DNA from 4 places in the Geobacillus sp. BK01 genome. Region 3 is predicted to be linked to each of the others. Evidence: predicted binding sites of a transcription regulator. Region 3 holds the regulator's gene; each other region holds the start of a gene.

What was found. The regulator Rex, encoded in region 3, represses fermentation and respiration genes when NADH is low (regulators of the CRP and FNR family bind a similar motif). The targets are predictions, from matches to a motif close to TTGTGAAATATTTCACAA.
Region 1: a site for Rex is predicted at 2,692-2,709, ahead of ACTVDO_RS15805 (L-lactate dehydrogenase). Genes of this name have one in related genera too.
Region 2: a site for Rex is predicted at 2,541-2,558, ahead of nsrR (nitric oxide-sensing transcriptional repressor NsrR). Genes of this name have one in related genera too.
Region 4: a site for Rex is predicted at 2,297-2,314, ahead of ACTVDO_RS05590 (cytochrome ubiquinol oxidase subunit I). Genes of this name have one in related genera too.

Annotation. Positions count from the first base shown of each region.
Region 1 is NZ_JBQPTH010000025.1:26,579-31,397, forward strand. It holds gene ACTVDO_RS15790 (ABC transporter ATP-binding protein) at 1-1,004, shown strand, start outside; gene ACTVDO_RS15795 (ABC transporter permease) at 997-1,788, shown strand; gene ACTVDO_RS15800 (ABC transporter permease) at 1,792-2,577, shown strand; gene ACTVDO_RS15805 (L-lactate dehydrogenase) at 2,731-3,684, shown strand; gene ACTVDO_RS15810 (potassium channel family protein) at 3,886-4,290, shown strand; gene bcp (thioredoxin-dependent thiol peroxidase) at 4,354-4,819, shown strand, end outside.
Region 2 is NZ_JBQPTH010000007.1:10,308-15,126, reverse strand. It holds gene ACTVDO_RS09330 (acyl-CoA dehydrogenase family protein) at 1-598, shown strand, start outside; gene speE (polyamine aminopropyltransferase) at 692-1,567, opposite strand; gene ACTVDO_RS09320 (hypothetical protein) at 1,650-1,799, opposite strand; gene ACTVDO_RS09315 (FAD-dependent oxidoreductase) at 1,824-2,051, opposite strand; gene nsrR (nitric oxide-sensing transcriptional repressor NsrR) at 2,029-2,475, opposite strand; gene hmpA (NO-inducible flavohemoprotein) at 2,647-3,882, shown strand; gene purU (formyltetrahydrofolate deformylase) at 4,082-4,819, shown strand, end outside.
Region 3 is NZ_JBQPTH010000029.1:16,986-21,804, forward strand. It holds gene groES (co-chaperone GroES) at 79-363, opposite strand; gene ACTVDO_RS16290 (CPBP family intramembrane glutamic endopeptidase) at 721-1,455, shown strand; gene ACTVDO_RS16295 (YdiK family protein) at 1,452-1,631, shown strand; gene tatC (twin-arginine translocase subunit TatC) at 1,670-2,443, opposite strand; gene tatA (twin-arginine translocase TatA/TatE family subunit) at 2,464-2,616, opposite strand; gene ACTVDO_RS16310 (redox-sensing transcriptional repressor Rex) at 2,632-3,273, opposite strand; gene moaC (cyclic pyranopterin monophosphate synthase MoaC) at 3,289-3,777, opposite strand; gene ACTVDO_RS16320 (ABC-F family ATP-binding cassette domain-containing protein) at 3,876-4,819, shown strand, end outside.
Region 4 is NZ_JBQPTH010000003.1:287,108-291,926, forward strand. It holds gene ACTVDO_RS05585 (cytochrome d ubiquinol oxidase subunit II) at 1-732, opposite strand, end outside; gene ACTVDO_RS05590 (cytochrome ubiquinol oxidase subunit I) at 729-2,075, opposite strand; gene ACTVDO_RS05595 (SpoVR family protein) at 2,359-3,780, opposite strand; gene ACTVDO_RS05600 (DedA family protein) at 3,928-4,533, shown strand; gene ACTVDO_RS05605 (hypothetical protein) at 4,563-4,811, opposite strand.

The sequences.
Region 1 (4,819 bases), on a different contig from region 3:
TGAACGCCATCGAGGTAGAACAATTGTGCAAAGAATTTAAGGTGCATGCCAGCCGCTCCGGCCTCGTCGGAGCGTTTCGCGATTTATGGACGCGCCGTTATACGACCGTCCGGGCGGTGGACGGCATTTCATTTACGGTCAAACAAGGGGAGATCGTCGGTTATATTGGCGAAAACGGCGCCGGCAAGTCAACGACAATTAAAATGTTGACCGGCATTTTAACGCCGACATCCGGGCGTATTGTCGTCAACGGGATGAACCCGCATAAAGAACGGGAGAAATTCGTGCGGACGATTGGCGTTGTCTTCGGCCAGCGTTCGCAATTATGGTGGGACATCGCCGTGCAAGAATCGTTCCGGCTGTTGAAAAAAGTGTACCGCGTCCCGGATGGGCAATATCGCCGTCATATGGGTGAGGTCATCGAGATGCTAGAGATCGGCCCGCTCCTTGACAAACCGGTGCGCAAGCTGTCGCTCGGGCAGCGGATGCGCTGTGAGCTTGCCGCTGCGCTCATTCACAACCCGCCGCTGTTGTTTTTGGACGAGCCGACCATCGGTCTTGATGTGTTGGTGAAACTGAACATCCGTCAGTTTTTAAAACAGTTGAACGAACGGTACGGGACGACGATTTTGTTGACGACGCATGATATGTCGGACATCGAGGCGCTGTGCGAGCGGGTGATTATGCTCGATGAAGGAAAAATCATTTATGACGGTTCGCTTGAGCAGTTGAAAGAAAAATGGGGGCAAGGAAAGAGGGTTTCGTTTACATTTGCTGAAGGAGCAGCCCCCGCTGCCTTGCAGGAGCTGACGGTCGGATTGGGCGTTAACTGGAAACAAGGCGAACAGCCGAACATTTGGGTGGCGCACGTTCCATCAGGAGGCGTGCCGGAAGTCGTCAGCCGCGTCGCCGCCCGCTATGCGCTGCAAGACATCCGCATTCATGAAGTGCCGACGGAAGAAATCGTCCGCAACATTTACGAAGAAGGTGCTGTTCGTGGATAAGTATACGGAAATGATCCGCATCCGCTTTTTAATGATGCTCGCATACCGAACGAACTATTATACAGGCATTCTGATTTATGCCATTAACATCGCGGCGTACTACTTCCTCTGGTCGGCCATTTACGGAGACAAACCGTCGATGCAAGGGATGTCGCTCGCCCAAATGACGACGTATGTCGCCATTTCCTGGCTGTCGCGGGCGTTTTACTTTAACAACATCGACCGCGAAATCGCCATGGAAATTCGCGACGGAAAAGTAGCGACGGAACTCATCCGCCCGTACAGCTACTTAGGGATGAAGGCGGTGCAAGGGCTCGGTGAAGGGCTGTTTCGCCTGTTCTTTCTATCATTGCCGGGACTGGTGGTCGTGTCGCTCTTTTTGCCGCTCGAGTTCCCGGAAAACGCCCATACATGGCTGTCGTTTAGTTTGTCGCTCCTGTTGAGTTTTGTCATTTATTCGGAGCTGAACTTGCTGGCGGGGGTGGTGACGTTTTTTACGTTCCGAAATGAAGGGCTGCTCAGGGCAAAGCGGTTTATTATTGATCTATTTTCCGGTCTTATTTTGCCTTTGTCGTTTTACCCGGATTGGGCGCAGCAGCTCATGGCGTATATGCCGTTTCAAGCCATCAGCTACATTCCAAGCATGATCATTACAGAAAGCTTCCAAGGCGCCGCTGTGAGCGATGGATTGTTCACGCAGGCGGCATGGTGCGTGTTGTTATTGTTTCCGATTGGGTGGTTATGGCGGGCGGCGAAAAAACGGCTCGTCGTGCAAGGGGGGTAGACATTGTTTTACGTATCTGTCTTTTTTCAATATATGGCCCAGTATATGAAGACAAAATTGCAATACCGCGCCGATTTGCTCATTGAATGGTTGTCCGACTTAATGGCGCAGGCGGTCAACTTAGTGTTCTTGCTCGTTGTGTTTGGCCATACGCCGCTGCTTCACGGTTGGACCCGCGATGAAGTGTTGTTTATTTACGGCTTTTTCCTTGTGCCGTACGCCGTATTTGGCGCCTTTTTTAATCTATGGGATTTCAACGAGCGCTACATTGTTCAGGGAGAAATGGACCGCGTGTTGACGCGCCCGGTTCACAGCCTGTTCCAGATCATTTTGGAGCGGATGGAACTTGAATCGCTGCTTGGCGCCATCCCGGGGCTGATCATTATGGCATACGCCAGCGACCGTTTAGCACTTACGTTTCATTGGTACGATGTCTTTATCTTTATTTTATTTGTCATCGGCGGGGCGTTCATTTACGCCGGCATTTTCATTTCGTTGGCCACGATCAGCTTTTTTGCCGACGCCCGTACGTCGATCATGCCGATGATGTATAACATCAGCAGCTACGGCCGTTATCCGATCGATATTTATCATCGCGTCATCCGTTACATTTTAACGTGGGTGTTGCCGTTTGCCTTCGTCGGTGTCTATCCGGCTTCCTATTTTCTTAACAGGCAGGAATGGTACGGCTATGCGTTTATGACCCCGGCTGTCGGCGCGTTGTTTTTCGTCATCGCTGTGATGCTTTGGAACGCCGGGGTCAGGAGGTACCGCGGGACGGGGAGCTGACGGCCCCGTCCGTTTTTGTTAGATCAATAGAGATTGCCATTAAAATGACAAACAACGGTCAAACAATCGCCATAATCGTTTATGCATAGTTCTTGTCTTATTGCGTAAAATAATTTGTGAATGTGTTCACAATTGTAAGGAGGGAGAACAGTGATGAAAAACGGAGGAGGAAACCGGGTGGCGGTCATCGGCACTGGGTTTGTCGGTGCTAGCTATGCGTTTGCTTTAATGAATCAAGGGATTGCTGATGAGATTGTGCTCATTGACGCAAATGAAAACAAGGCCATGGGCGATGCGATGGATTTAAACCATGGAAAAGTGTTTGCGCCGAAGCCGGCCGGCATTTGGCATGGCGATTACCGCGACTGCCGTGATGCGGATTTGGTCGTCATTTGCGCCGGTGCCAACCAAAAACCGGGCGAGACGCGGCTTGATTTGGTGGACAAAAATATTGCCATTTTCCGTTCGATCGTCGAATCAGTTATGGCTTCCGGATTTCAAGGGTTGTTTCTTGTCGCCACTAACCCGGTCGACATTTTGACTTACGCGACATGGAAGTTTAGCGGACTGCCGCAGGAGCGGGTGATCGGTTCGGGGACCATTTTAGATACAGCGCGATTCCGCTTTTTATTAGGCGAGTATTTCGCCATCGCTCCAACGAATGTACACGCCTATATTATCGGCGAACACGGCGATACGGAGCTTCCGGTCTGGAGTCAGGCTGATATCGGCGGTGTGCCGATCCGCAAGCTGATCGAATCAAAAGGAGAACAGGCACGAGAAGAGTTGGAACGCATTTTCGTCAATGTACGTGATGCCGCCTACCAAATTATTGAGAAAAAGGGAGCGACGTACTACGGCATTGCCATGGGGTTGGCCAGGGTCACACGCGCTATCTTGCATAACGAAAATGCCATTTTGACCGTCTCAGCCTATCTGGACGGTCCATATGGGGAACGTGACGTCTACATCGGTGTGCCGGCTGTCATCAATCGCAACGGCGTCCGTGAGGTAATCGAGCTTGAACTGGACGATAATGAACAAAAATGGTTTCGCCATAGCGCGGCGACGCTTAAAGGTGTGTTGTCCCGCTCTTTTTCGCAGTGAGATGAGACGCTGACCTTACGCAAAAATAGGGAAAGCTGGCGCAAACAGTGGCTCTGCTCTGCCAAACGGGCAGCCTAAGAAGGCGGCGTGGCTCCGTCCCCACGGTTTCAAGCAACCATCGAGGTGGCAGCGGCTCACTCCGTCATAATTGTCCATCTGTGCACGTATATATGAACAACAGACAGAGATGGAGGGAACGCGATGGATTACGCCTTCCTCGGAGTGGTTACTGCCGTACTGCTCGGGAGCATCACCTCGCTTTGGACCGTGCGCGTTCAAGCGCGGCGCCGCCTTTCGCTCGACAATTTGTGGGTGCTCGTTCAGTGGTATTTAACAATGATGCTCGGCTTTGCCATGATTTATATGATTTTGCAGGCAAACGGCCATGCGGTGTTTATCCCGTCTTCACACAGTGAGGCGGAGAACCGTTTGTCTTTGCTTGAGGATAGCTTGTACTTAAGCGGCATGACGCTTTTGTCGGTCGGATATGGAGACGTCACTCCAATCGGCATCGGGCGTTGGATCGCCATTGCCGAAGCGCTTCTTGGCTACATTATGCCGGCTGTTATCGTGACGCGCACCGTATTTGACTGGGACCACCGCTAACGGTTGCAATTTTCCTCCTTCTTCGCTACGCTAAAAGAAAATGAAGAAGACGGAGGGAGTGCCATGACGATCGCCATTGGCCAGCCGGCCCCAGACTTTACCTTGCCGGCAAGCAGTGGGGAAATGGTTTCGCTTTCAGACTTCCGAGGCCAATATGTCGTGCTTTATTTTTATCCGAAAGACATGACGCCTGGGTGCACGGCCGAGGCGTGCGACTTTCGTGACCGCTATGAGACGTTTACCGGATTGAATACCGTCATCTTAGGAGTAAGCACCGACCCGGTCGAGCGGCATGAAACGTTTATTCAGAAATATAAGCTGCCGTTTTTGCTTCTTTCTGACGAACAACACCACGTAGCGGAAATGTATGGGGTTTGGAAGAAAAAGCGGAATTTCGGAAAGGAATATATGGGCATTGAGCGCTCGACATTCATTATCGCCCCTGACGGAACATTGGCAAAAGAATGGCGTGGAGTGAAAGTGAAAGGGCACGTCGATGAGGCGCTCGCGGAAGTTGCCCGATTGACGT
Region 2 (4,819 bases), on a different contig from region 3:
CGAGCCCGCATGGAACACGCTCGGCATGCGGGCGACGCGCAGCGACGATCTCATCTTAGATGGTGTCGAGATCGAACCGGAAGCGTTGGTGGAGATGCTGGAGAAACCGACCGGTGCAGTGCCGGCGCAAGGATGGCTTTTGCATGTCCCGGCATGCTACTTAGGGATCGCCATCGCCGCCCGCCATGAGGCGATCCGCTTTGCCCAAACGTACCAGCCGAACACGTTGTCGCAGCCGATCGCCTCAACGCCGGAGGTGCAGCGGAAAATCGCCGAGATGGAGTGGCGCCTCGTTCACGCCCGCCATTTTCTGTACACCATCGCCGACTTGTGGGACCGTTATCCCGACAAACGGTCCGAGATGAAGGAGGAATTGGCAACCGCCAAGCTTGTTGCTACGAACACCGCGCTTGAGGTCGTCGATTGGGCGATGCGCATCGTTGGCGGGCAAAGTTTATTCGCTGATAACCCACTCGGACGCTATTATCGGGATGTCCGCGCCGGTCTGCACAATCCGCCAGCCGATGACTTAACGCTCGCATGGCTGGTAAAACGGGTGTTGGCCAATCACCCGCCAAGCGAACCAAGCAACCATTAAAAGGATTTCCTCTCCAGGGAAAAGGGCGGGAGAAGATGCGGCGGAAATCAAAAAAAGCTGTCCCTAACGCAAGGGCAGCTTTTTTTGATGAAATTACTTCATATCGAGCGCTGAACGCAAAAATTCCGGCAAGGCGAAACATTGGCGGAAGACAGCATCATTGACATATTTCGTATCACTTGGAATCGCCGTCTGCGCCGGAAACTCAAGCGGCCGTTTGGAGCCGATCGTAAAGCTCCACAGCCCGCCCGGATACGTCGGCACAACCGCCGTGTAGACGAGCACGTGCGGGAACAATTCGCGAATGTTGCGGTATGTCCGCTTTAAAATATCCAAATGGAAAATGGGCGACTGGCTTTGGCACACCATCAACCCGTCCTCTTTTAACGCCCGGTGCACGTTGGCATAAAACTCTGGTGAAAACAGCGCCTCAGCCGGGCCGACCGGGTCGGACGAGTCGATCATAATGACATCGTACTCGTGTTCCTTCCCGCGCACAAAGGCGACACCGTCGCCATAAATGAAGTGGACGCGCGGGTCGGATAAATTGCCGGAGACGGCCGGCAAATGTTCTTTGCACGCCCGGACGACCTTCTCATCAATTTCCACCATCTCGATCGCCTCGAGGCGGGCATACTTGGCTGCCTCCCGGGCTGCCCCGCAGTCGCCCCCGCCGATGATCAGCGCCCGTTTGGCTTCCGGATGAAACTGAAGCGGCACGTGCGAGATCATTTCATTATAAATATGGCCGTCAATCGAGGTCGTTTGCACGACGCCGTCTAGCACGAGCATGCGGCCAAAATCATACGAATCCAAAATCATGACATGCTGGTACTCAGACGGCTCGGCAAAGATCACCTCTTTGATCCGGTAGCTGATTTTCAAATTGTCGCGGTCATCTTCGGTGAGCCAAAGCTCTCCGTTGTCCATATGCAAGTAAGGGGGTAAAGCGTTTCCTTGCTGTTTCATTGTTACCTCCTTTGGTTTTGCAGTTTTTTCTCACACCTTTCTAATCTTAATATATTATGCCCGCGGTGGCAAACAAAGGGGTTTACCGGCCGGTGCCGGACGTGTTCATCCCGCCGCCCATGTTCGACGACTGGTTGCGTTTTTCCGGCCGCTCCTCGTCTTGGCCGCAGCCGACACAAAGGCTGACCGCTAACGCGCAAATGGCGGCAAGCGGCATCCATCGTTTTCGCATCCTTTCCTCCTCCTTTCGTTTCAATCATAAACCGAGACGGCGGGCGACGACCGTTGCCGCCCGCTCCCCTGAGACGACCGTCCCTTCCATCGTCGCAAAGTACGGCTGGCGCGTATAGTCTCCCGCCAACGTCAAACCGGGCCCATCTGTTCCTTCGTGCGGCGATGCTTGCTTATAGTGTGCCTGCTTGGGCGCAAAATAAAACTCTCCGGCCGAAGCCGGAGAGCCGTTATTGGCTGTGCCGCCCGCCAAGCAATAGGCGGAGCGGGCCGCGGTTTTCAAGCAAATCGGCAAGCGTATAGGCGTCCAACACCCGCAAAAATGCTTCCAGCGCTTCCTGCAGCACGGAGCGAAGCCGGCAGACAGGCGTCAAGACGCATTCATTGCCATGAGCGGCAAAACATTCGACGAGCGACAAATTGTCCTCGGTTTCGCGGACGACCGCACCGACGACGATCTCCTCCGGTCGTTTCGCAAGGCGAATCCCGCCGTTGCGTCCGCGGATCGTCTCGATGTAGCCAAGCTTTCCGAGCTCATGGACGATTTTGCTTAAATGATGCTCAGAGAGGGAAAACGCAGCGGAAATTTCTTTAATATTTGTTTTTTCGCCTTCATCGAGCGTTCCTAAAAACAGCAGCACACGCAACGCATATTCTGTATAGTTCGTCAGCTGCATGGTCATCCACAACCTTTAGACGAGATGGTTGCTTCCATTGTATCACACCTGTCTCTAGGAGGGAATTGTGAACAATTTGTTAAAGATGCATTTGAAATATTGCTTTTTCACTATGCGTATGGTTGAATAAAACATGTATTTAAAATACATGTTTTTGTGAGGGGATGACACATGGCTACGACAACGGCTTTGCACCCAAAAACGATTGAGATCGTCAAATCGACCGTACCGGTGTTGGAGCAGCACGGCGAACAAATTACCAAACGGTTTTACCAATTGATGTTCTCCAACCATCCGGAATTGTTGAATATTTTCAACCATGCCAACCAAAAACAAGGGCGGCAGCAACGCGCCTTGGCGGCAGCTGTGTACGCGGCGGCGCGCTATATCGATCAATTGGACGCCATTTTGCCGGTCGTGCGGCAAATCGGCCATAAGCACCGGAGTTTAGGCATTAAACCGGAACAATATCCGATTGTCGGAAAGCACTTGCTGATGGCGATCAAGGACGTGCTCGGCGACGCCGCCACTGATGACGTGATGGCGGCTTGGGCGGAAGCGTATGAAGCCATTGCAGCTGTTTTCATTCAAGTAGAGAAGGAGCTTTACGATGAAGCCGCGGCCAAACACGGCGGCTGGCGCGATTTCCGCCGCTTTGTCGTCGCGAAAAAGGTGAAGGAAAGCGACGTCATCACGTCGTTTTATTTCGAGCCGGAAGACGGCGGCGCCATCAGCGACTATTTGCCGGGCCAATATGTGAGCGTAAAACTGGACATCCCTGGTCAAACGTATACGCACATTCGCCAATACAGCTTATCCGACGCCCCCGGCAAAGGGTATTACCGCATCAGCGTCAAACGGGAAGCGGCAACGGCGGAAAAACCGGCCGGCATCGTGTCGAACTATTTGCATGACCACATTCACGAAGGCGATGTCGTCGAGTTAAGCGCTCCAGCCGGCGACTTTACGCTCGACTTGACAAACGAAACGCCGGTTGTGCTGATCAGCGGCGGCGTTGGGGTCACTCCGCTTTTAAGCATGGCGAACACATTGGCCATCCGTCAGCCGAATCGTCCGGTGACGTTTCTTCAAGCTGCCCTAAACGGCCGCGTGCAGGCGTTTGACAAAGAGTTGCGGACGTTGGCCGAACGCCCGTCGTTTGCCTACTATCTCTGTTACGAGTCGCCGTCTGAAGACGACCGCCGTCATCCGCATTTCAGCAAAGAAGGGCGGATCGATCTTGCCTGGATGCAAACGGTTATTCCGACGAAAGACGCTGACTTCTACTTCTGCGGCCCGGTGCCATTTATGAAAACGGTCTACCGCGCCTTAACAGAGTGGGGCGTGCCAGAAGAACGCATCCATTACGAATTTTTCGGCCCGGCCGGCGATTTGACGAAAGACTGACCGATCATTGTTCCATCAACAGGAGGCATCCCCACCAAGGGGATGCCTTTTGTGATGGAGAATATCAACAATTCTCCTATTTGGCGTCAACCTTTGCTACAATGTCTGTAGTGAAAATTTAGGCACAATCTGTTGGCAAGAAGAAAATTTTTCTGTATGATGGAAGGCAAACGACTGCAGGAAAAGGGAGAGAAAATCGATGACGACGTTTCGCCAACATCGCTGGCAATCATTCTTGCAAGGGTATGAACAGCGCGCCCGGCTGCTCATTTCCTGTCCGGACCGCCCAGGCATTGTCGCCGCGGTCACGTCTTTTTTGTATGAACATGGCGCCAATATCGTCGAGTCCAGCCAATACTCGACCGATCCAGAAGGAGGCACGTTTTTCCTCCGCTTGGAGTTTGACTGTCCCAACATTGCCGATCGAAAAGCGGCGATCGAGGCGGCGTTTGCCCCGATCGCCGCTGAGTTCGGCATGGATTGGCAGCTTCGCCTCCATAACGATATTCGGCGGATCGCCATTTTCGTCTCGAAAGCGGAACACTGCTTGCTTGAACTTCTTTGGCAATGGCAGGCAGGCGAACTGATCGCCGATATCGCGCTCGTTGTCAGCAACCACCCGGATTTGCGCGATGCGGTCGAACCGCTCGGCATCCCGTATGTGTACATTCCGGTGACGAAAGAAACGAAAGCCGATGCCGAGGCGGAACAAATTCGTCTGCTTCATGAATATCGCATCGATACGATCGTGCTCGCCCGCTACATGCAAATTTTATCGCCGGCGTTTGTTGCCGAATTCCCGGGGCGGATCATCAACATCCACCACTCATTTTTGCCGGCATTTATCGGCGCCAGGCCGTACGAGCGGGCGTATGAGCGCGGAGTGAAGCTGATCGGCGCTACATCCCACTATGTCACCGATGATTTGGATGAAGGG
Region 3 (4,819 bases):
AAAGTTAAGTATTCGTGTCATGAATAAAGTTGCGTATTTCGTATGTTTTTCAGAATGTTTATGTGGTAAACGCATATATTAGCCGATGACGGCTAAAATATCGCTTTCACGCAAAATTAAGTATTCTTTGCCGTCGTATTTCACTTCCGTGCCGGCATATTTCGAGAAAATGATCCGGTCGCCGACTTCGACTTCCGGCGCGACACGTTGGCCGTTATCGAGCACGCGGCCTGTGCCGACAGCAACGACGCGGCCTTCTTGCGGCTTTTCTTTCGCCGTATCCGGCAGCACGATGCCGCTGGCCGTTTTTTCTTCGGTTTCCACGATTTCAATGACAATACGATCGCCTAATGGCTTCAACACGGGAAACAACCTCCTTAACGATAGTTTTCACCGTTCTTATTAGCACTCATCACAATCGAGTGCTAACACACTTATAATATTAATGAACTCTTCTCCGTTTTGCAAGTAGGAAATACAAAAAAATAACTGTTTTTCTTTTATACGAGAGGAAAGGAGAAAATGAGCTGAACCGCCCCCTCAGCCCATGCGCCTGTCCGCTCGAACCCGTTTTCATTATTGCACATTTCCGAAACCGATAAACAGCGTCTGCTCATTTTTTTGCCATCACGATCCGCCTCTGATAGGCGCGCTTTTCTTATCATTTCGCGGAACATGTGCTACAATACGGATATATTTGAAATAAAGGGGTAAAGTGATTTGAAACGCCACTACTGGTATGTCATTATCACATATATCGCCATGCAGCTGTCTGCCTTTGTCGGCGTGCCGCTCCTCCGTGCCCTCGGCGTTGGTCAAGGTGCACAAACACGCCTTGAAGCAGCGAAAATCGCCTCCGGGTATTGGGCGGTCATCAGCTTTTTATTGGCTTTTGCCATCATTTTATGGTTGCTCCGCGGCGACCGCGATGAGCGGGCGATGCGGCGTCTGTCGCTTGCTTCGTCATGGATGTGGGCGATCTCGGGCGTCTTTTTGGCGCTCGCATCGCAAAGCATTGCTGCCAATATCGAATGGCGTCTATTGGGCATCGAGCCAGGCTCGGAAAACACACAGCACATCATTGACATCATCCGCCTGACGCCATTGCTCGTCGTCGTCACGTCGATCGTCGGCCCGATTTTAGAGGAGCTCATTTTCCGCAAAATCATTTTTGGCTCGCTTTATGAAAAGTACAACTTTTGGTTTGCGGCACTGGTCAGCTCTCTTCTGTTCGCCATCGTGCACATGGAGCCGGAACATTTGCTTTTGTACACGTCCATGGGGATGGTATTCGCCTTTTTATACGCCAAAACCGGGCGCATTTTCGTGCCAATGTTCGCCCACGTAGCGATGAATACGTTTGTCGTTGTCGTTCAAATTTTGTTGGCTGATGAATTGGAAAACATGATGCGTCAGGCGGAACTGCCGTTGGCTGTTTGGAGGTTTTGGCTATGACGCGCCACCCGCGGCTGTTTTCGCTCCCGTATTTCATCTTGGGCTTCCTGTTTACGTATTTGGCGATTGAAAGCGTCCATGAAACCATTTGGAATGTCACGACGATCGCGTTGGCAGCGTTGGCCGCTTTTGATTTCAGCACTGCCCTTCGCCTGTTCTTCACACCAAGACGATGAAACCCTCCCGTTGGGGAGGGTTTTTGCCTGGCGCCGTATCAACCGTCCTCTCGCTGTTGTCCGTAACGTGAATCAACGCTTTCCTGCTCCGCCGCTAATTGTGCCTTTCGATAGCCAATTTTTGCAATCCATATGCTTCCTTCATACAAAAGCGTCAGTGGAATCATGACGATCACTTGCGACAACACATCTGGCGGTGTAATGGCCGCCGCCAATATCAACAGAGCCAAATACGCATACTTGCGGATGTGAACAAGAAGTTGCGGCGTAATCAATCCTAAACGGGTGAAAAACAACACAACAATCGGCAGCTGAAACACAATGCCAAACGGCAACACGAGCTGGAGCAAAAACTGGAAATATTCGTTAATGCCGATCATCTGTTGAATGCCGAGCCGTTCCGCCAACTGATTCATAAACCGGACGACAAATGGAAACAAGACGAAATACGCAAAACTAACCCCAGCTAAAAATAGAATGATCGACGCCGGAATATAGCTGAGCGTCACCCGCCGCTCTTTTTCATACAGCCCTGGGCTGACAAACGCCCAAATTTGGTACAGCAACACCGGAGCAGACAGCACAGCGGCGATCACAAAGGCAAACTGAAAATATACTTTAATCGGATCGGTGAGACGGAAAGCGTTCATCGTTAGTTGTTTTGCCTCGGCGGTCTGCTGCAAATACACAATAACGTCATTGACAAAGAAGAAACTGGCAATGAGCGCCGCGGCGAAAAAGAGAAGCACGATGATAAGCCGTTTCCGCAGCTCTCCGAGGTGTTCATACACCGACATTTCTTTGTCATTCATCGTTTCCCCATCCTGCCTTGTCACCGGTCGGTTTTGTTTTCCTCGTCATCGGCCAACCCTTTCGTTGCATCTTTAAACTCGCGCAGCGACTGGCCGAACGACCGCCCGAGCTCCGGCAATTTTTTCGCGCCAAACAGCAGCAAAATCACAAGGACAATCAAAATGTATTTCACGCTTTATTCTCTCCTTTATGATGGCGATGGATAATTTTTCAAAAAATAAACGAGCGACTGCAATTCAATGGCCAAATCGATATGGTGGACGCGGATATGCCTCGGTACATTCAAGCGCGCCGGGGTGAAGTTTAAAATGCCTTTAATCCCCCGGGCGACAAGGCGGTCGGTAAGCGCTTGGGCCACCGCGGCCGGCACGGTTAAAATGGCGACCGGAATATCGCCGCCAAGCCGCTCCTCGAGCTCATTGAGATGATAGACTGGCACACCGCCGACTGTCGATCCGACTTTCCGTTCATCGACATCAAACGCCATGACAATTTTTGTGTTGTTATTTTTCGAAAAGTTGTAGTTTAAAAAGGCGGTGCCTAAATTGCCGACTCCGAACAAGGCGACTTCCGTCACTTCATCCTCTTCAAGCGTTTGGCGGAAAAACGACAACAAATAATTCACATTATACCCGTACCCTTTTTTGCCGAGGGCGCCAAAATACGAAAAGTCGCGGCGAATCGTCGCCGGGTCGACTTTCACCGCCTCGCTTAGCTCGGCAGAGGATACACGCTGTTTGCCTGACGCATGCAAGTTCTTCAAAAACCGGTAATACAGCGGCAGCCGTTTCGCGGTTGCCTGCGGAATTTTCGGTTGTTCGTTGCTCATGGTTTCATCCCCCAACTAATCGGTTTTCCGTCGATAATGGCCGGACTTCCCGCCCGTTTTTTCGACCAAATACGTCGGACCGATGATCATCCCTTTATCAATCGCTTTGCACATATCATACACGGTTAACGCACACACCGAGGCGGCCGTCAGCGCTTCCATTTCCACCCCTGTGCTCCCTTTCGTCTTGACCGTCACGGTCATCACAAGTTTATACGCTTCCGCCTCTTTTTCCCAAGCAAAGGCAATATCGACGCCTTTTAACATGAGCGGATGGCACATCGGAATGAGATCGGCCGTTTTTTTCGCCGCCATCACTCCGGCCACTTGGGCCACGGCCAACACGTCCCCTTTCCCGATGGCGTTGTTCGTTATTTTTTCATAAATCTCTTCGCTGACGGTGATGCTCGTTTTTGCCACTGCCACCCGTACCGTGTCTTCCTTGTTGGTAATATCGACCATTTTCGCGCGTCCTTGTTCATTGAAATGAGTAAACGACGACAAGACAATCTCCTCCACTTATAAACTATACACGATTTTTCATTATCTGTCTTTGACCGTTTTGACGACATACGTTAAACTATTCCGAGAGGTGAAACGACATGATGATTTTGCAGGTGCACCAGCTCACGAAATATTTTGGCGCTGACCTTATTTTATCGAATATAAAACTAGAAATACAGTCCCGCGACCGAGTTGCCCTCGTCGGCCGCAACGGCGCAGGAAAATCGACATTGTTAAAAATCATCGCCGGAGAACTTTCTTACGACAGCGGCGAAATCATCAAGCCGAGCCATATCAAAATGGGCTATTTGGCGCAAAGCAGCAGTCTTGACTCGTCACGTTCCATTTGGGACGAGATGCTCGACGTGTTCGCACCGCTTCGGGCGATCGAAGCACAGTTGGCAGAGTTCGGCACCCAACTTGGCGACCCGGATGTGCTCGCCGATCCATCTCGCTACGAAAAAACGCTCAAAGCCTATGACGAACTGCAAGAGCAGTACAAAGAACAAGGGGGCTACCAGTACGAAGCCGACATCCGCTCTGTTTTGCACGGGCTGCAATTTTCGTCATACGATTACAAAACAACGCCCGTTTCCTCGCTAAGCGGCGGACAGCGGACGCGGCTCGCCCTCGGAAAACTTCTATTATCTAAGCCGGATTTGCTGATTTTAGACGAGCCGACCAACCATTTGGATCTTGAAACACTCTCTTGGTTGGAGCAATATTTGCAGGCATACCCTGGCGCCGTCCTGCTCGTTTCCCACGACCGCTACTTTTTGGATAAAGTCGTCACTGAGGTATACGAGCTGTCCAACGCGACACTTAAGCGGTATACGGGCAACTATAGCCGCTATTTGGAACAACGGGCCGAGCAATATGAACAAGAGTTAAAACGATATGAGAAACAGCAAGAACAAATCGCCCGTCTCGAAGACTTCATCCGGCGCAACATCGCCCGCGCCTCGACGACCAAACGAGCGCAAAGCCGACGAAAACAGCTAGAAAAAATGGAACGGCTCGAACGCCCCACTGGAGATGAGAA
Region 4 (4,819 bases), on a different contig from region 3:
AAGCAAAAAGGACACAGCCAACATCCACGCCACTTCCCATAGGTTGGCATAATGCTCTGGATTATGGTAGCGGAGTTGGTAAATAATGAGCAACGCTGACAACATCGTCGGCCCGCTCCAAAGCAGAGCATAGCGGCGCAACAGCTCTCGCGCCCGCTCGTCCCCCGCCGCGTTCGCATAATACGTCAAAAACACGGCGGAAATGTACAAGACGCTTGTGACGCTTAACAATACGATGCTCCATGACAAAGGACTTGCAAACAGTTTTTCGTAATCCAACACAACGGCCCCTCCGCGCCTCTCGACAAACCCGCCTTCTGAAATCGTCAAGACGACTGACAGCGAAGCGGGGATCAATAAGCCCGTCAGCCCGTAAGCGAGCAAATACCAGTTCCGCTCCGTCCCTCCGTATGTGTGAAAGGCGTAGTACGAGCCGCGGATGGCGAGCAAAACAATGGAAATGCTCGCTGGAACGAGCAGCACCGAGCCATAATAATACGCCGTTTTTGGAAAAAAGCCGACGATCCCGACAAAGAAAAAAACGAGAAAGACGTTTGTCACTTCCCACACCGGCGACAGATAGCGCTGGATGATGCGGTGCAAAATATGCTGTTTGTTCGCCCAATGGCTGTAGGCGCTGAAAAACCCGGCGCCAAAGTCAATCGAGGCAACGATAATATACCCGAACAAAAACAGCCATAACACCGAGATGCCGATGACTTCGAGCGTCATGGCGTCACCTCCCCGTTATTGGCGCGCTCTTCCAGCTCCCGTTCGACCGGGTTGCGTCGAAACATACGGACAAGCACCGTGGCGCTTGCAATGACGAGCACCATATACAAAAGACAAAACAAAACAAGCATCGTATCAACATGAGCGGACGATGTCGCCCCTTCCGCCGTTTTCATATAGCCGCGCAAAATCCACGGCTGCCGCCCGACCTCCGCCAAATACCAACCGGCTTCAATGGCGATCATCGCCAACGGCCCCCCTGCGATCAACAGCCCAAAAAACCATTTTTTCGCTGTCCATTTCCAACGAAAGATCGATCCGAGCCAATAAGCAGCCGATAAAATCATTAAAAACACGCCAATCGTCACCATGACATCAAACAAATAATGGATATAAAGCGGTGGACGCTCATCTTTTGGAATATCGTTCAATCCCGTTACAACCGCCCTTGGATCGTTGTGTGCCAAAATGCTTAACGCATATGGGATTTCAAGGGCATATTTCACTTCCCCGTCCTCCGTCAACGTACCAAATAAGATGAGCGGCGCATGGGAACCCGTTTCAAAATGCCATTCGGCAGCCGCCAGCTTTTCCGGTTGGTATTCGGCTAAAAACTTTCCTGACAAGTCGCCGACAAGAGCGCTCGCCACGGAAAAAATGAGCGCCGTTTTCATCGTTAAATGAAGCGCCTTGCGGTGGTACACATGCCGGTTGCCCTTCCATAAATGCCACGCCGCAATCGAAGCGAGTATAAACGCCGATGTCATATACGCCGTCGCCAGCACGTGGGCCACTTTTGTCGGCATCGCCGGGTTGAACATCGCGGCAATCGGGTCGATGTTGATAAGCTCGCCGTTTTTTATCTCAAACCCTTGCGGCGTATTCATAAACGCGTTCACCATCGTAATAAACATGGCCGACGCGGAAGAGCCGATCGCCACCGGAATAAGCAATAGCAAATGTTTTTTCTGATTTTCAAACCGATCCCATGTATACAAATAAACACCAAGGAAAATCGCTTCAAAAAAGAAGGCGAACGTCTCCATGAACAGCGGCAAACTGATCACTTGACCGGCCAGCTGCATAAAGTTCGGCCATAAAAGCGACAGCTGCAAACCGATCGCCGTTCCGGTCACGACGCCGACAGCGACGGTGATGACGAAGCCGCGCGTCCAGCGGCGGGCAAGCAAAATATAATGCATATCGTTTTTTCGGATCCCAACCCACTGGGCGATGGCAATCATCAATGGAATCCCGACGCCGATTGTGGCATAAAGAATATGGACGGTTAGCGTCAATCCCGTCAAAACACGGCTGAGCAGCACCGGATCATAGTTAGTCATGGTCATCCCCCCTTATGAAAACAAGCGGCCAATCAAAGAAAGCAAGACAACTGCTGCGACAGCAAAACTAATGAACACAAGCGCTTTTTCGTGTCGCTCCCACATGTTCATCCCCCCGGACGCTTAGACAATCACGAAAAAATTGTGACAACCATCACAAACTACCTACTTCATATTATTTCATAAAATCGGGAACGTTATCCGCCATGATTTCGAATAATTTGTGACATTTATCACATATTCATGGTGACAAACAAAAAAAGCAGGATATCCCTGCCCTCGATTATAAATATTTCCGATGCACCGTCTTCCCGTCATACGTAAACAACATCGGCTTTTCCTCGACGACCGTCTCCATATGGACCGGACGGCCCCACAACTGATAAATGTATGGCAGTACTTTTTCCAAATACTTCAGATCGAGTTCGATCCCCTCATACCAATGTTTTAAATACAGCTCTCCGTTGCGCATATAATCGCCGTCATTGACCGTGATATACGGGAATCCGCCGTTCACCCGCATGCTGACGAGCTGATCGCGGATATGCTCCCAATGTTTGTCAACGATTTTGTAATCTCTCCCTTGCTTTTGGAATAAATACATATCTTCGCGCATGACGAGCTCTTTCGTCAAATAGTTGCGCAAAAACGAAATGTCGGATTCCAATTCGCGCACTTCGAAAAGTTTCGCCCGTCCCGACCCCGGTTTGACGCCATATTTTTTCATCTCTTCCGTCGGATTGTTCCACCGCTCTTCAATGTCTTCAAAAATTTTCAACCCTAAATAGTACGGATTAATGCCCGTGCGCGACGGCTGCACAACGTTGGCGTTCAGTTTGGCAAACTCAATGGCTTCATCGCTCGTCAAATCCATTTCCCGCAAAATGCGCTGATGCCAATACGTCGCCCAGCCTTCATTCATAATTTTCGTTTCAAGCTGCGGCCAAAAATAAAGCATTTCCTCGCGCATCATCGTTAAAACGTCACGCTGCCAATCCTCGAGCTCGCGGCTGTATTCCTCGATAAACAGCAAAACGTCTTTCTCCGGCTGCGGCGGAAACTTGCGCCGTTTTTTCCGCGGTGGCGTTTTTGGCTTGTTCCGCTCATCAAGTAACCATAAATCATCGTATGGCGTCGATGTTTTGGATGGTTCCTCCTCCTCATACACTTCCGTATCTTCCCATGTCCACGACAGCTTCGGCCGCAACAGCGACGGGTCGATATGCTCTTGAATGGCTAAGACGGCATCTAAAAATTTTTCCACTTCCAATTTTCCGTATTGGTGCTCGTAATGTTTGATCCGCTCTGCTGTCGCGGCCATGCTTTCCACCATATCGCGCTTCGTGTTGCTGAAGCGGACATTGTTTTTGAAAAAGTCGCTATGGGCCAACACATGGGCGACGATCAACTTATTTTGAATGAGCGTGTTTGTATCGAGCAAAAAGGCGTAACAAGGATCCGAGTTAATGACGAGTTCGTAAATTTTGCTCAATCCTAAGTCGTAATGAAGCTTCATCTTGTAAAACTGCTTTCCAAAACTCCAATGAGAAAAACGCGTTGGCATCCCGTAGGCGCCAAACGTGTAAATAATGTCCGCCGGACAAATTTCGTAACGCATCGGATAAAAATCCAACCCAAATCCTTCTGCGATTTCCGTAATTTCCGCAATCGCCCGTTCCAGTTCGTTCAGCTCGTCCTGCCGCATCCAAATCCCCCCTTTTCCCCTTACCACAATGTATGAGGGAAAAGGCGTTTTGATACGTTGAATCATTGCCCATGCTTTTCATTTCGGCCTACCGTCCGTTATAATTTGTGTTATACACGACATGTTCCGATAAAGCGTGGTGATCGTTTGCATCAATATTGGCATCATCTCATCGAACATTTTGGCTACGTCGGCATTATGGTTGCGCTCATGCTCGGCATCGTCGGATTGCCGATTCCGGACGAGCTGCTGCTGACGTATGCCGGCTACCGCGTTTCAACCGGCGCCTTTTCGTATCCGCTTGCTTTTCTCGCCTGTTGGTTCGGGGCGATCGCAGGCATTTCACTCAGTTATATTCTTGGGATCACGTTGGGGCTGCCTTTTTTGCATAAATTCGGTCCAAAATTCCATCTGACCGAGAAACGGCTCGCACAGACGAAAGCACTTTTTTCTAAACTCGGCCCATCCGTTTTATTCATTTGCTACTTCATCCCCGGCGTTCGGCATGTCGCCGCTTTTTGGGCCGGCACAAACGCCTACAGCTGGAGAAAGTTTGCCTTGTTTGCCTATAGCGGAGCGATGGTATGGGTCGCCGTCTTTTTAACGATCGGCGCCTACTTTGAAAGCCGCTGGATGGAGGTCAAGCAGTACGTTCATACGTACCGCTTGCCTGTTGTCCTTGCTTTTCTGGCTGTTGTTGCATCGGCAACCTTATATTGGTACATCCAGCAAAAACGAAAAACACCGGGGTAATGTCCGGTGCTTTTCATTCTCTATGCACGCTATACGTTCCCGCGCGGGCCGCGGTGATACGTCTCTGTCAACAGCCCCATAAACAAACCGAATCCAAACATCACCATCGAGGCTCCGATGATTCCGAGGCTGACGATCGTCAAGAAAAAGTCTTTGTTGTAAGCGCTTGCGATAAAGCTAAGCAAAAAAAGCGCTGTTCCGACGATTAGGCCGACGGACGCCATCCATTTGCACATCTTTGTAATTTCGTGCCCTTCGTGCCGTTTGTTCATTTTCATCATCCCCT